Regions from separate parts of the Bacillus sp. LQ16 genome, predicted to be linked through region 3. Evidence: riboswitches for the same ligand, from Rfam matches in the RefSeq annotation. Region 3 holds a riboswitch; each other region holds the start of a gene.
What was found. A riboswitch is a leader RNA that binds a small molecule or an ion and turns the genes downstream of it on or off. The one in region 3 is predicted to bind S-adenosylmethionine.

Region 1: it holds a riboswitch for S-adenosylmethionine, as region 3 does, so the genes downstream of both, AC3EMB_RS15970 (hypothetical protein) here and AC3EMB_RS17220 (amino acid ABC transporter permease) in region 3, are expected to answer to the same signal.
Region 2: it holds a riboswitch for S-adenosylmethionine, as region 3 does, so the genes downstream of both, AC3EMB_RS02115 (cyclase family protein) here and AC3EMB_RS17220 (amino acid ABC transporter permease) in region 3, are expected to answer to the same signal.

The regions. Positions count from the first base shown of each region.
Region 1 covers NZ_CM173491.1:3,186,293-3,190,463, reverse strand. Annotated here, with positions in the region: gene AC3EMB_RS15985 (ECF transporter S component) at 1-698, shown strand, start outside; gene AC3EMB_RS15990 (ABC transporter ATP-binding protein) at 1-24, shown strand, start outside; gene AC3EMB_RS15980 (YwiC-like family protein) at 882-1,604, shown strand; gene AC3EMB_RS15975 (hypothetical protein) at 1,637-1,828, opposite strand; SAM riboswitch class I at 1,951-2,049, shown strand; gene AC3EMB_RS15970 (hypothetical protein) at 2,090-2,407, shown strand; gene AC3EMB_RS15965 (SWIM zinc finger family protein) at 2,668-3,057, shown strand; gene AC3EMB_RS15960 (NAD(P)H-dependent oxidoreductase) at 3,081-3,656, shown strand; gene AC3EMB_RS15955 (group-specific protein) at 3,653-4,018, shown strand; gene AC3EMB_RS15950 (short-chain fatty acid transporter) at 4,047-4,171, opposite strand, start outside.
Region 2 covers NZ_CM173491.1:409,250-413,420, reverse strand. Annotated here, with positions in the region: one part of gene AC3EMB_RS02130 (IS3 family transposase) at 1-44, shown strand, start outside; gene AC3EMB_RS02125 (nucleotidyltransferase domain-containing protein) at 82-864, opposite strand; gene AC3EMB_RS02120 (PRK06851 family protein) at 977-2,086, opposite strand; SAM riboswitch class I at 2,236-2,348, shown strand; gene AC3EMB_RS02115 (cyclase family protein) at 2,434-3,066, shown strand; gene AC3EMB_RS02110 (hypothetical protein) at 3,095-3,475, opposite strand; gene AC3EMB_RS02105 (ATP-binding protein) at 3,705-4,171, opposite strand, start outside.
Region 3 covers NZ_CM173491.1:3,437,600-3,441,770, reverse strand. Annotated here, with positions in the region: gene AC3EMB_RS17235 (DUF3900 domain-containing protein) at 1-388, opposite strand, end outside; gene AC3EMB_RS17230 (hypothetical protein) at 504-833, opposite strand; gene AC3EMB_RS17225 (VanW family protein) at 1,263-2,174, shown strand; SAM riboswitch class I at 2,404-2,512, shown strand; gene AC3EMB_RS17220 (amino acid ABC transporter permease) at 2,582-3,250, shown strand; gene AC3EMB_RS17215 (amino acid ABC transporter ATP-binding protein) at 3,270-4,031, shown strand; gene AC3EMB_RS17210 (amino acid ABC transporter substrate-binding protein) at 4,043-4,171, shown strand, end outside.

The DNA.
Region 1 (4,171 bases), 250 kb from region 3:
CCAAACGATATGTTGCATTCATAATATGTATTTTTGCAGTAATAATAGGCACATTACTCTTTACTACACTTATTATGGACGGTTATTACATGTTAAGTAGTTTGTTTTTATTAGTTGTTATTATGTTACCTTTCTATATCCGTTTTGAAAGAAAGGCGTTTGTTTCACGTGAAATTGTTCTCGTTGCTGTATTAGCAGCAATTGCAGCAGTTAGCCGCGTACCATTTTCTATTTTACCGAGTGTACAACCAACTTCTTTTGTTATTATCGTTTCTGCAATTGTGTTTGGAAGTGAAGCGGGTTTTATGATCGGTGCAACAGCAGCGATTGTGTCTAACATCTTTTTAGGGCAAGGTCCGTGGACGCCGTGGCAAATGTTTTCATGGGGTATGATTGGTTTTATAGCTGGATTATTGCGTAATACATTTTTAATGAAAAAGCTATGGGGAAGACTCCTGTACGGATTGTTTGTTGGATTTTTATTTGGCTGGATTATGAATTTCTGGGGACTTCTCGGTTTTATACGAGAGGCAACGTGGGAAACAGTCATTTCGTATTACATCGCAAGTTTTTATTTCGATTTGAGCCATGCAATTTCGAATGTTGTCTTCTTACTATTATTTAGTACTTCTTGGATTACGATTCTCACAAGATTTAAAAAGAAATACGGTATATTAGATAAGCATAACATAGCATAGAAAAGCATACTCATATAAGGTAGGGTCGCGACTTACATATTCGTTTGCCTCTTTCATGCTTCTTACATATTGTAAGGAGCATTTTTTATTGTCAAAAAATAGTCCAATATATATCCGTTACTATATAAAATTATTCGTATAATAATAGGTGAGAACTATTTTCAAAAGGGAGGTGTATAGTTAATGAAGTTAGTTATTCCGAAGCAACATGGTGCATGGGCGATGCTTGCTATACCATTTCTATTAAGTGTCATACTTGGAAAACCTACTATATATCACATTCCATTGTTTATAGCTTGGTTCTTTATCTATTTAGCTACGTATCCATTCCTTATGCACATAAAACAAAAACGAAAAAAAGAGTATTTACATGCTTCAATTGTATATTTTATTATTGCGTTCGTATTTGGGATGATTTCTCTATTATATGAATGGCGCATTCTTTTATTCGTAATAGTCATGATTCCACTATTTATAGTAAATATGCATTATGCTCGTCAAAAAAATGAAAGGGCACTATTAAATGATATTTGTGCGATCATTGTGTTTTGTGTTGGTGGGTTAATTAGTTATTATTTTTCAATGAAACAAATCGATCATACAGCATTATTCATTGCACTTATTTCATTCTTATACTTTTTAGGTAGTACGTTTTATGTGAAAACGATGATACGTGAGAAAAATAATCCGAAGTATCGTTTTATATCTTGGGGTTATCATATTCTATTAACAATCATTGTATTTGCAATTAATCCGTGGTGCTCCCTTATTTTTATACCAAGTGTCATTCGAGCCATTATATTGTATGGCAAAAAAATTTCTATTATAAAAGTAGGGATTTTAGAAATTGTGAATTCTGTATATTTTTTAATCATAACGGCAATAATTATGAAGTATGCCATTTGAAAAAACTTCCCACCTTATGATGGGAAGTTTTTTCAATCTTGTTCTAAAATGTGAACGGTGTAATCGCAGCGTTGAATAGCTTGTTCGATCGCATAAAGGGATTGCTCAATACGAGCGCGATTAAAATCTTTTTCAACAGTCTGTAATGCTTCTTCTAAACAATGTTTTGCTTCTTGTAATGATTGAAAAGAATCTTGTACATATCCGCGAGCATTTTGATGCATTTCATAATCCTCCTTGCATATTCATATATGTATAGTATGAACAGTAAAGAAGAAAATATTATTTGTTATATTTGTTTGACAATTAAAATGAAATTACGTATAGTAAGAATTAAGTGAATATTTTCTTATCCAGAGAGGTGGAGGGACTGGCCCGATGAAACCCAGCAACCGCGATGCAGGTGCTAATTCCAGCAGAACATATTTGTTCTGGGAGATAAGACGAAGATATATACGTAACTTCTTCTTATCGGAGAGGTTTTTTTGTTGCAAAAAAACCGATTACGAAAATTTATATTAAGAAGAAAGGGGTTGCGCATTGCTGTGACACTCGAAAAATACGTAAAACTGCGTAGTACAGTTTATGAATATATGATAGAGCAAGATAAGCCAATATCATTGTTAGATATTCAAGAACATATCGTTTCGCATCATGAAGGAAAATTCACGAAAAAGATGTTACATCAATTTTATTTATCAAGACTATTAGATGAACTGAAACTGGATGGGAAAATTACATTAGCTGATGAATATCTCTATACTGAAAAAGGGGTATTTTATAAGGCGAGAAAAGGGAGCTAAGCTCTCTTTTTTTTAAAATAACGGAGTATGTAGAGTAAAAGACTGCTTAAGCAGCCTGATACAGGGAATGGTGTTGAGTGTGTAGTGTCAAAAATTGAATGTGCCTGAAAGAGGCAATTCGTATCGGCTGCAAATGAAAAGAGACACCTTCGCCGAATAGGTGTCAGTCGTTTTGCAAAATAGACTTGCTATTTAACAGTTCTTAGAATAACATGCAGGGGTTTGGAAGTCAAAAGGGAATTAAAGGAAGGGGTACAATTATGTACGCTTACTTATTAAAAGATATAACGAAATGGATCCCAAAGTACGTTGTAGATAAGGGATATGAATATTATGAAGATGGACATGTAGAAGATGTTGAAATACAAGATAACAAAGTGTTTGCTTTCGTTACTGGAAATGCAGGGAATTATGAAGTAGTTATTGATCTCGAAGATTTTTCAAAAAGTAGTTGCGAATGTCCGTATGAAAATTATTGTAAACATATGGCGGCAGTTGTTTATGATATTCAAGGTGCTGGTGAGAGTGCAGTTAAAGAGAAACTGAAAGATTTAGAAAAAGAAGAGTTACTTACTGTATTAAATCGACTGTTGCAAAGTTCGAAAAACATGCAAATTGTAGAGAAGATGTTAAAGAAGGGGAAACTTTAACTTATAGAGGGAGTTGTTATGTAGTGAACGTACTAATTGTATACGCTCATCCTAGTCCTTCAAGTTTTAATGCGGCGATTTTAAATCATGTGCAAAAAGGACTACAGGAAACAAATCATTCAGTTACCGTACTTGATTTATACAAAGAACAATTTGATCCAGTCCTCGTATTTAATGAAGAGAAGAAAAGACGTGATTTAGTAAATGAAGAAGAAACAGCTCGATACAGAACGTTAGTAGAAGAAGCAGATACAATTCTATTCATCTATCCAATATGGTGGTGGGGGATGCCAGCTATTTTAAAAGGTTTTATTGACCGTATTTTCGTAGCTGAATTTGCTTATAAATATGAAGGGGCTCTGCCGAAAGGATTATTGCAAGGGAAAAAAGCGTGGGTTATTAATACGTTAGACTCGCCTCTATGGTACGTCGCATTGTTATATCGATCAGCAGATTGGATTATGATGAAGAGAGGTGTTTTACGTTTTTGTGGCATTCGTGATATAAAACGGTCAGTGTTTCAATCTGTGAAAACGAGTAAAGTATCAAAGCGCGAAAAATGGTTATTACAAATAGAAGAAAAGGCTCGTACATTATGAATGAAGTCGATCGTATTATAAACTGTTGTCAGTATGATAACGAACTTTTTCGAAAGTATATTACGTGTTTACTTCAATTGAAAAAATGCAGCGATACATTTCAACAAATTCAAATAGAGTTAAGAAATGATTATTTAATAAGAGGAATTTGTGAAAGAGAAGTAGATGAGGTAGTAAGGGGAAGTAAAGAATATGAAACATATTTTCTTCCTAAAGCGTTACAGTGGAATTTTTTGAGGGAACATCCATACTTGATTGGAAAAATTTGCGAAGATTTTTTTGCATTTGAGTCATTACATCTTACGGAGTTAGAGTGGGAGAAGATTATAAATCGCGTGGGAAATAAGTCATTTATTATGTAAAAAAGCTAGTATAAAACTAGCTTTTCGTTTAAATAAATAAGAAGCATAGACTAATGATAAAACCTGCATATAGTAAGTTCACAACGCAAAATCCCATAATGTCACGAGCACCTAAACCAGCTATCGCTAATGCTGGTAATGCCCAGAAAGGTT
Region 2 (4,171 bases), 2.4 Mb from region 3:
TGAGCCCGGTACAATACCGGACTCATTTTTATCAAGCTGCCTAATGAAATAACCGTGTCTAACTTTTAGGGGTCACTTCACTTACTTGTGCTCTTTTTCATATGCTTCAAACAACATATCTCGAAACAATGTATTTAAACTCTCAATATCGATTCCTGATCCCTTTTCAATTCCTTTTACATATTGCTGATAGTAATGAATTTGTTCTTCTAAAAATTGATTTAGCACCTTAATTTTCAATCCAACATCTAATTCAGTACCTGCTTTTTTCTTTATTAACAACTTTTCAATTTCATCTAATACGCTACGTTCTAATGATAATTCTTTAATCAATCGGTCAAATTCTACAGGAGGTAAGGTCGTTTTCTCTTCTAGCCACTTACAAGCTAAAATGGGACGTAATACATAAAAGTACTTTTTCAGCTTTACATTCTCACCTTGCAAAAATTCACGATAATTTTTCGACGCCATATGTAAATAATGATATATCGTTGCTTTTGGATCAAAATTCTTCTCACTCATCTGTTGAAGTAGTTCTGGAAAATTAGAGTTTTTCGAATAAAAAATTGGTGATCGAATCCACTCAAGTAAAGCAGGATTCGACTTCGCGAATAGTTGCAACGCCTTTTTAATATCCCAACCACTTATATCTAAATCATCACTAATTGGATATTCAATTACATCTCGTTTGTCATGAATTGATAAATACCATTCTACCGGGTGTATATAAACAAACCTAACATCATAATCGCTATCTTTCGATGGAAAACCCCAAGCACGACTCCCTGATTCTACCGCAAATAAAATTTTCACATCATTCTCTTTTTCAATTCTTTCTAACTCCAACTCGATTTTCTCTCTCATTGCATAACACCTCCATTTTTTGATTATTTCCTTGGAAATTCGACAAATACAATACTAATTTTACTACATACCAAAAAAACTGTCAGAAATTACTGACAGCCTAATGAAACGTCTATTGTTGCTTTTCGATTACAGTAGTAGCAATTCGTTCAAACTCTTTTTGAATCTCCTCTTTATATGCATCTACTATTGAAAAATCCATAGCAGCAATATAAATTCGTTCTAATTTATCACGAACCGATTTTGCTTTCGCTAAGAAAGACATCGCCTCATTCATTTTTGCTTTATATTGAATGGAAACATCACGAATTTCCTTCGCATATTTCTCATCCGTCCCTGGCGTAACAATAAGGGCATACATATCAATAATTTCATCACCCTCGCGACTTGGAAAATATTCATGTGGTGCGGTGCTATCAAAAATTGCAAAGCCTAATTCTCTTACGATAACCATATCAAGACTATGCGGGTCAAATCCGCAATGATATACTTCAACTTCAAATCCTTTTTCTTCAGCTGCCTTAGCTAACTTTTTGAGCATCGTTGATTTTCCAGAGCCTGGGCGCCCTTTTATAAAATAACGATGTGGTAACCCTTCTGTTAAATTAGGAACAAAATCAACTGCTCCTTTCGGTGTAGCAGCTCCTAAAAAACGATGTTTTACAAGCGATTGTCTCCCGTTTTTATCTGCAAATAATTTCTGGATTAGCTGATTGGTTAGTTCATTTGCTTTATTAAAATCTATATTATCAATATATATCTTCTCCCACTCATCATGTATAACCAATGCCTCTTTAAAACGTGCGTAAGCAGACTGAAAAGCTTTGCTTGCTTCTGAAACAAATCTTTCAATTTCTAACTTCTGCTTTCTTAGTTTATCTGAGTCCCAAGCAATTCCTAAATTTATATACTCTTCAACAACTCCTGGCATTTTTGGCTCAATAACATGCGGCGATGTCCCATCAACAATTCCTGCTTTTAATTTTGGGATAATTACACCATCAACCGATTTATTATCAGAAGAACAATGCAAAAATTCAATATCATATCCTTTTTCAATCCATTCACGACCTATTGCCTTTATTAAAGAAGATTTTCCCGTTCCTGGGCCACCCTTTAAGATAAATACTCTGTCTAATCCTTTTAAATTCTCTTCGTATAAATTGTGAAATCCCCTAGCTGTATTACCACCAGCATAATAATTTAATATATTTCCTGTCACTGCACTCACTCCTTCGCAGCATTCTATTTACATAAGCTACAATATGCGAGCAGCTTTATTTGGGTGAATACCTATTTTGTATTGCACGAAAAAAGGAAATGAATTACAATTTAACTATCGGAAAATTCAGATTTTAAAAACTGAATACTTCTTTATCAAGAGAGGCAGAGGGACCGGCCCTTTGAAGCCCAGCAACCTCAGTTTATACAAACTGAATAGGTGCTAATTCCTGCAAAATGCATTGCATTTTGGAAGATAAAACTCAACTAGCATGTAAAGCTCATCTTTCTTGATACTGAAGGATGAGCTTTTTATTATTTGAAAAACATATATTGGAGGTATGTAAAATGAAAGTAATTGATCTATCGCAAACATTTGAAAATAATATGTCTCAATTTCCTGGAACACCTAAAATACAACTAGAAGCTGTTACAAGTGTTGAAGAATCAGGCTATCAAGTTACAGATTTTCATTCTGTCGTTCATGTTGGCACGCATTGTGATGCCCCTGCGCATTTTATTTCAGGCGCAACGACCATCGATCGATTACCGCTGGATCAATTTGTAGGCGAAGCTGTTCTTATAGATGTAACACATATTCAAGAACGAAAATTACCTAAGGCAGTATTGCATAATGCTGATATAAAAGAAGGTGATATTGTTATTTTTCATTCTAATCTATCCACCAAATGGAATACAGAAGCTTATGAGAAAGAAGCATTTTATCTTTCTGAAGAATTAGCTAAAGAACTAGTGCGATTAAAAGTAAAATCTATCGGTTTAGATTTCATTTCTCCTGATGAAGTCACAACAGAAACATCACCGATTCATCACATATTACTAGGGAATAATATTTACTTAATTGAAAACTTAACAAATCTAGATGCTATCGAAACAAAACGTTTCTTTTTCTCAGCAGCACCTTTAAAAATTAAAAATAGTGACGGTGCTTTCGCAAGAGCATTTGCTGTTATTTTTTAAACACAGCCTATAAAAAAAGCAAAGGCCACTATTGGTCTTTGCTTCTATATTTTCTATTTAAATTAAGAAAGAATTGTTCCACACGGGGACGCACCCAAGCTAAACAATCTATCTCTTTCTTCTTTGTGCAAGCTATCTCTTCTCCATCTACCATTTCAACAAGTTCTAGTTCTAACAGTTGCCTCGTGAATGCTAACATATTCACTTCTTCGGATGGATACTCTTCTTTTAATTTCTCCTCAATTTCCCCCAATAAAAAACCGTCACGCATCATTGCCAATGCATCAATCCAAAGTGGCGGCATTTCATATTTTTCTCCTGTAATTGTATCTTTTACAATATAATTCTTTTGCTCTTTTCGAAATTGAATCGTGTGTAAACATACAGTCGAATTTAATGTTAATTCCATCATACCACCTCTTTCATAATATCTGCATAGAAAAAAGGATGCGCGTGCACCCCTTCTTATCTTTTCATAACACTACTGAACCGTTACATGAGCAATCAATCTCATGTCGATATTTTCCTCCATTATAAACGAAGTATTTTATAAAAAAAACCCTTCTTGAAACATTTTATAAAATGTTTATATTTACACAACAAGAACACTTTTCTGAAAAATCTTTTCTCCCAATACATTAAACGGTCGGCAGAAAAATTTCTACTTTCGTTCCTACTCCTAGACTACTTTGGATCGTGATACTCCCTTGATGTTCCTTAATAATTTTATATGTAATCATTAATCCAAGTCCTGTACCAGTCTCCTTTGTTGTGTAAAACGCCTTGCCGATTTTTTCTAATTCCTCATTCTCTATACCAAATCCTTGGTCTTCAACAGAAATACACAAATGTCCTTGCGTTTTTTGATATGCACGGATATGAATTTCTCCGCCCTCTGGCATTGATTCTATTCCATTTTTAATGATATTTAATAACACTTGTTTTAATTGCTTATCATCACCGTTTATAGCCGGTAAATTCCCATCTACTTGTATATGACATTTAACTCTATATTGCGTTGCATAACTTTCCATTAGATGCACAACATATAGAAGGATGTCTCGTATATTACACCTTTCATAATTTGTTGGCTTTGGTTTTCCTA
Region 3 (4,171 bases):
CCTGAGCAATTAAAAATACACCACCGCGTACAGCGCTTGTGTCAAGATATGTATAAACGAGAGGTTCGCTCATATCTTTAAAGTTGTCCTTTGTTTCTGCAAAGCGAATACGATTAAAAAGGTTGTAATGAGGGTTTGAATCAAGTTCGTGCCCTTCCTCTACAATAAAGCGACCAATTTTTGTTGGGGCTTGTTCTGTTTTTGCATGACGTTCTACTTTTCGCTTCGATATTTTTAATAACTCACCATTCAAAAATTCTTTTAAGGAGCTATCTTCATATTCTTCAGCGTCTAAAGTTTGAAAATGTTTGTAGCGTTTATCAACTGCTTCACCTTTTCCTTCTACTTGTACAACATAAAAGGAAAGATAATTTATTTCAAAATCCATATTTATCACCTTGTTTCATTTCATTAACTCTTATCAGTATAGAGATGGAAAAAACTTTCGTCAATTTATATAAGGAAGGGGGAGCCCCTTCCTTATATAATTTTTATTTTCTCGATTAAAATCCGTCTTCTAATGCTGCGAATGGAATGTTTAGTCTGTTTTCTACTGTACGTAAACGTTGGTTTAAGCGGTTTAGTCTACGTGTATGGCGCTCAACTGTATTTTCTAGTTGACGTACTCTTTGTTCAAGCTCATTTACGCGTCTTTCTAATTGACGATTTCCAGTGCCAGGAAAAGAGATTGGAAGTTGGAATTGTCTATTTTGGTCATATGGATTCGTTTGCTCTGCTTGATCTATATAAGATTGATATTGTGCTTGTAAGTCATACTGTGGTTGTTGGTACGCATATTGATTATATGGATCATATGGATTGTAGGGATACATAATAACATCCTCCATTTCTTTAAAATAGGTTGAATTCACCATAATGTATGTGCAAAAGCGGAGCGGTGGCACGGCAAATACCTATTTATGTTGACGGGATTTTTCTTTATCCCGCATTAACGGGCAGTAAGACCCCACTGATTAAAGTTTCACTTTATAAAAAATAGCTTGAGGGTTTTTGATTTGTATTTCTTTTGCTTGATGGTATATACTGGATAAAAGAGAGAGTTTACATAAAAGTTACAATTCTATCAAACTCAAACTTTTATGTAAATATGTATAGACATTTATAAAAGAAAAGAGTAATTTATATAGAGTGAAAAATAACTTGTAACATTTTATAAACATATTGTAAAATGATTGTAACAAAACATACATAAAAATGAAATAAATACATAATAGTGATGTTGGGGAAAGGGAGAGAGTATATTGTTCCGTAAAGTAAAGGGTATATTAGTTGGGGTGTTATGTGTAGCTGTAGTGAGTGGTTGTGGTGCAAAAGTAAGTGATGTTGCATTGGTAAGTGATATTGGTGGGCACACTGTAGAGGCTAAAGCAGAAGTGCAAGATACTATTAGTTTAGTTGATGGTCGAACTGGTACTGAAGTGAAAAAATTAGATTTATCTGGTTTAGGCTATTTTGAAGATGAAGCGAAATTTAAAAAGTCTGTAACAAAGGTTGTTGGTGAGGTTGGAAAAAGCGTCGACAAAAAAATGGTTCCTTCACGTATAGCACCTGATGGAAGTTGGCAAGAAGGAAAACCTTCTTATGAATTAATGGAAAAAGAATTAGTAGATAAATTGTTAAACGTTGGTATGTGGGATGCTACGTATCAGTTGCCGATTGTGGAGAAAAAACCAGTCGCAACATTAAGTGATGCGCAAGGAAATGGTACGGTAATTGGTAGATATGAAACGAACTTAGGTGGTTCAACAGGTGGCCGTATTGAGAATATTCGTTTGTCAGCAGCGAGCATAAATGGAGTTGTGTTAGCAAAAGGAGACCGTTTCTCTTTTAATTCATTAATCGGTGATACGACACCAGATAAAGGATATCAATTAGGGAAAGAAATAGTTGATGGTAAATTAGTAGATGGATATGGCGGTGGTGTTTGTCAAACATCTTCAACTTTATACAATGCAGCAGATCAAGCTGGCCTGAAAATGGTGGAGAGAACTACACATTCTAAAACGGTAGGTTATGTTCCACAAGGAAGAGATGCTACAATTGCATATCCATATTTAGATTTAGTATTTGAAAATACGAATGATGCACCTGTGAAGCTTTATATGGGCATTCAGGGTGGAAAGCTAGTTGCTGAAGTACATAAAATGAGATAAGTATAATACCTTTATAAAAAAGCCATTATTTCTAAGTTTGATAGAATTAATGGCTTTTTTGTGCAATCAATATTACACCTCAAGATATAATGAACAGGAGGAAATTTAATAGGAGTAAGACAGTCTAAAAAAAGCATTAAATTTAATTCATAGTTTTCTTATTGACATTATTAGTAATGGGGTGTATTCTTCATAATAACAACTAAATAAATGGAAAAATTTATTGGTTTTCTTATCAAGAGAGATGGAGGGACTGGCCCGATGAAATCTCAGCAACAGGCTGTATCAAAGTACTGTGCTAACTCCAGCGAACGCAATAGGCGTTTGAAAGATGAGGAGAAATGGATTCACATTTAACTCTTCTTATATGCGTAAGAAGAGTTTTTTGTTTAGAGAGGGGGGATAGAGTGAAGTTTGATGTAACGTATTTTTTAGAAAGTTTTCCGCAATTATTTAAATATGTATACATAACTTTAGGGATTACTGTAGTTTCAATGATTATTTCCTTCGTTATAGGGATCGGCTTGGCGATCATAACGAAAAATAAAACGAAATATTTATATTCAATTGCAAGAGTGTATATCTCTTTCTTTAGAGGAACCCCGTTATTAGTTCAATTGTTTGTTTTATATTTCGGATTACCACAAATCTTTCCGACATTTACAGTGCTTACAGCTATGCAAGCAACTTTAATTGGCCTAAGTTTAAATAATGCTGCTTATTTATCAGAGATTATTCGAGGTTCATTAAATGCTGTGGAATCAGGGCAAATGGATGCCTGTTTATCAGTTGGAATGACAAAGGCGCAAGCGATGCGACAAATTATTTTTCCGCAAGCTATTCGTGTCGCAGTACCGTCACTTGGAAATAATTTTGTTGGATTGTTAAAAGAATCTTCGTTATCTTTTGCACTTGGGGTGGCTGAAATTTTAGCACAAGCGAAAATGCTAGCGGCACAATCATATCGTTATATGGAAAGTTATTTAGCGGTAGCGATAGTATATTGGATTATTACAATCGTAATTAGCTGGGGACAGAAAAAGTTAGAAAAGAAACTTGATGCACCATATTTGTAACAGAAATGAGGTGATATATATGATTGAGATAAGAGATTTGTATAAGTCTTACAAACATAATGAAGTACTAAAAGGGATTTCACTTACTGTAAATAAGGGAGAAGTAGTAGTCATTATTGGACCTTCTGGTTCGGGTAAATCGACATTATTAAGGTGTTTAAACTTATTAGAACAACCGAATGATGGCAGTATTAGAATTGAAGATTTAGAGATTCATGCGAAGAGACTTTATAAAAAAGAAATAATACAATTGCGTCAAAAAACGGCAATGGTTTTTCAAAATTATAATTTATTTAAAAATAAAACAGCATTGCAAAATATTACAACGGCATTAACGGTTGTACAGAAAAAAAGTGAAGAAGAGGCAAAGGGAATATCGAGAAAAATATTAAAACAAGTAGGCTTAGCTGATAAAGAAGATTTTTATCCAACAATGTTATCAGGAGGGCAACAGCAAAGGATAGGGATTGCTAGGGCAATGGCTTTAAATCCCGCAGTATTATTGTTTGATGAACCGACTTCCGCACTTGATCCAGAATTGGTGAATGAGGTATTGCAAGTTATTAAAGACTTGGCAAGACAGCACATAACGATGGTTGTTGTTACACATGAAATGAATTTTGCAAAAGAGGTGGCGGATCGCGTTATATTTATGGCTGATGGCATTATTGTAGAGCAGGGAACACCAGAAGAAATTTTCCGAAACCCACAAAATGAACGTACGAAAAAGTTTTTACGACAATTGAATGCTTCAGAAGAAGGCAATCATTTCGTTATTTAGGAGGAAGAATTGTGAGGAAATCATCATTATTACTAACATTAGCATTAACAGTATCAGTTGGAGTTTTATCAGCTTGTGGTTCAAATACAGCAAGCGAAACAACAAATGAAAAAGTAGTAAAAGTTGGGACATCTGCAGGT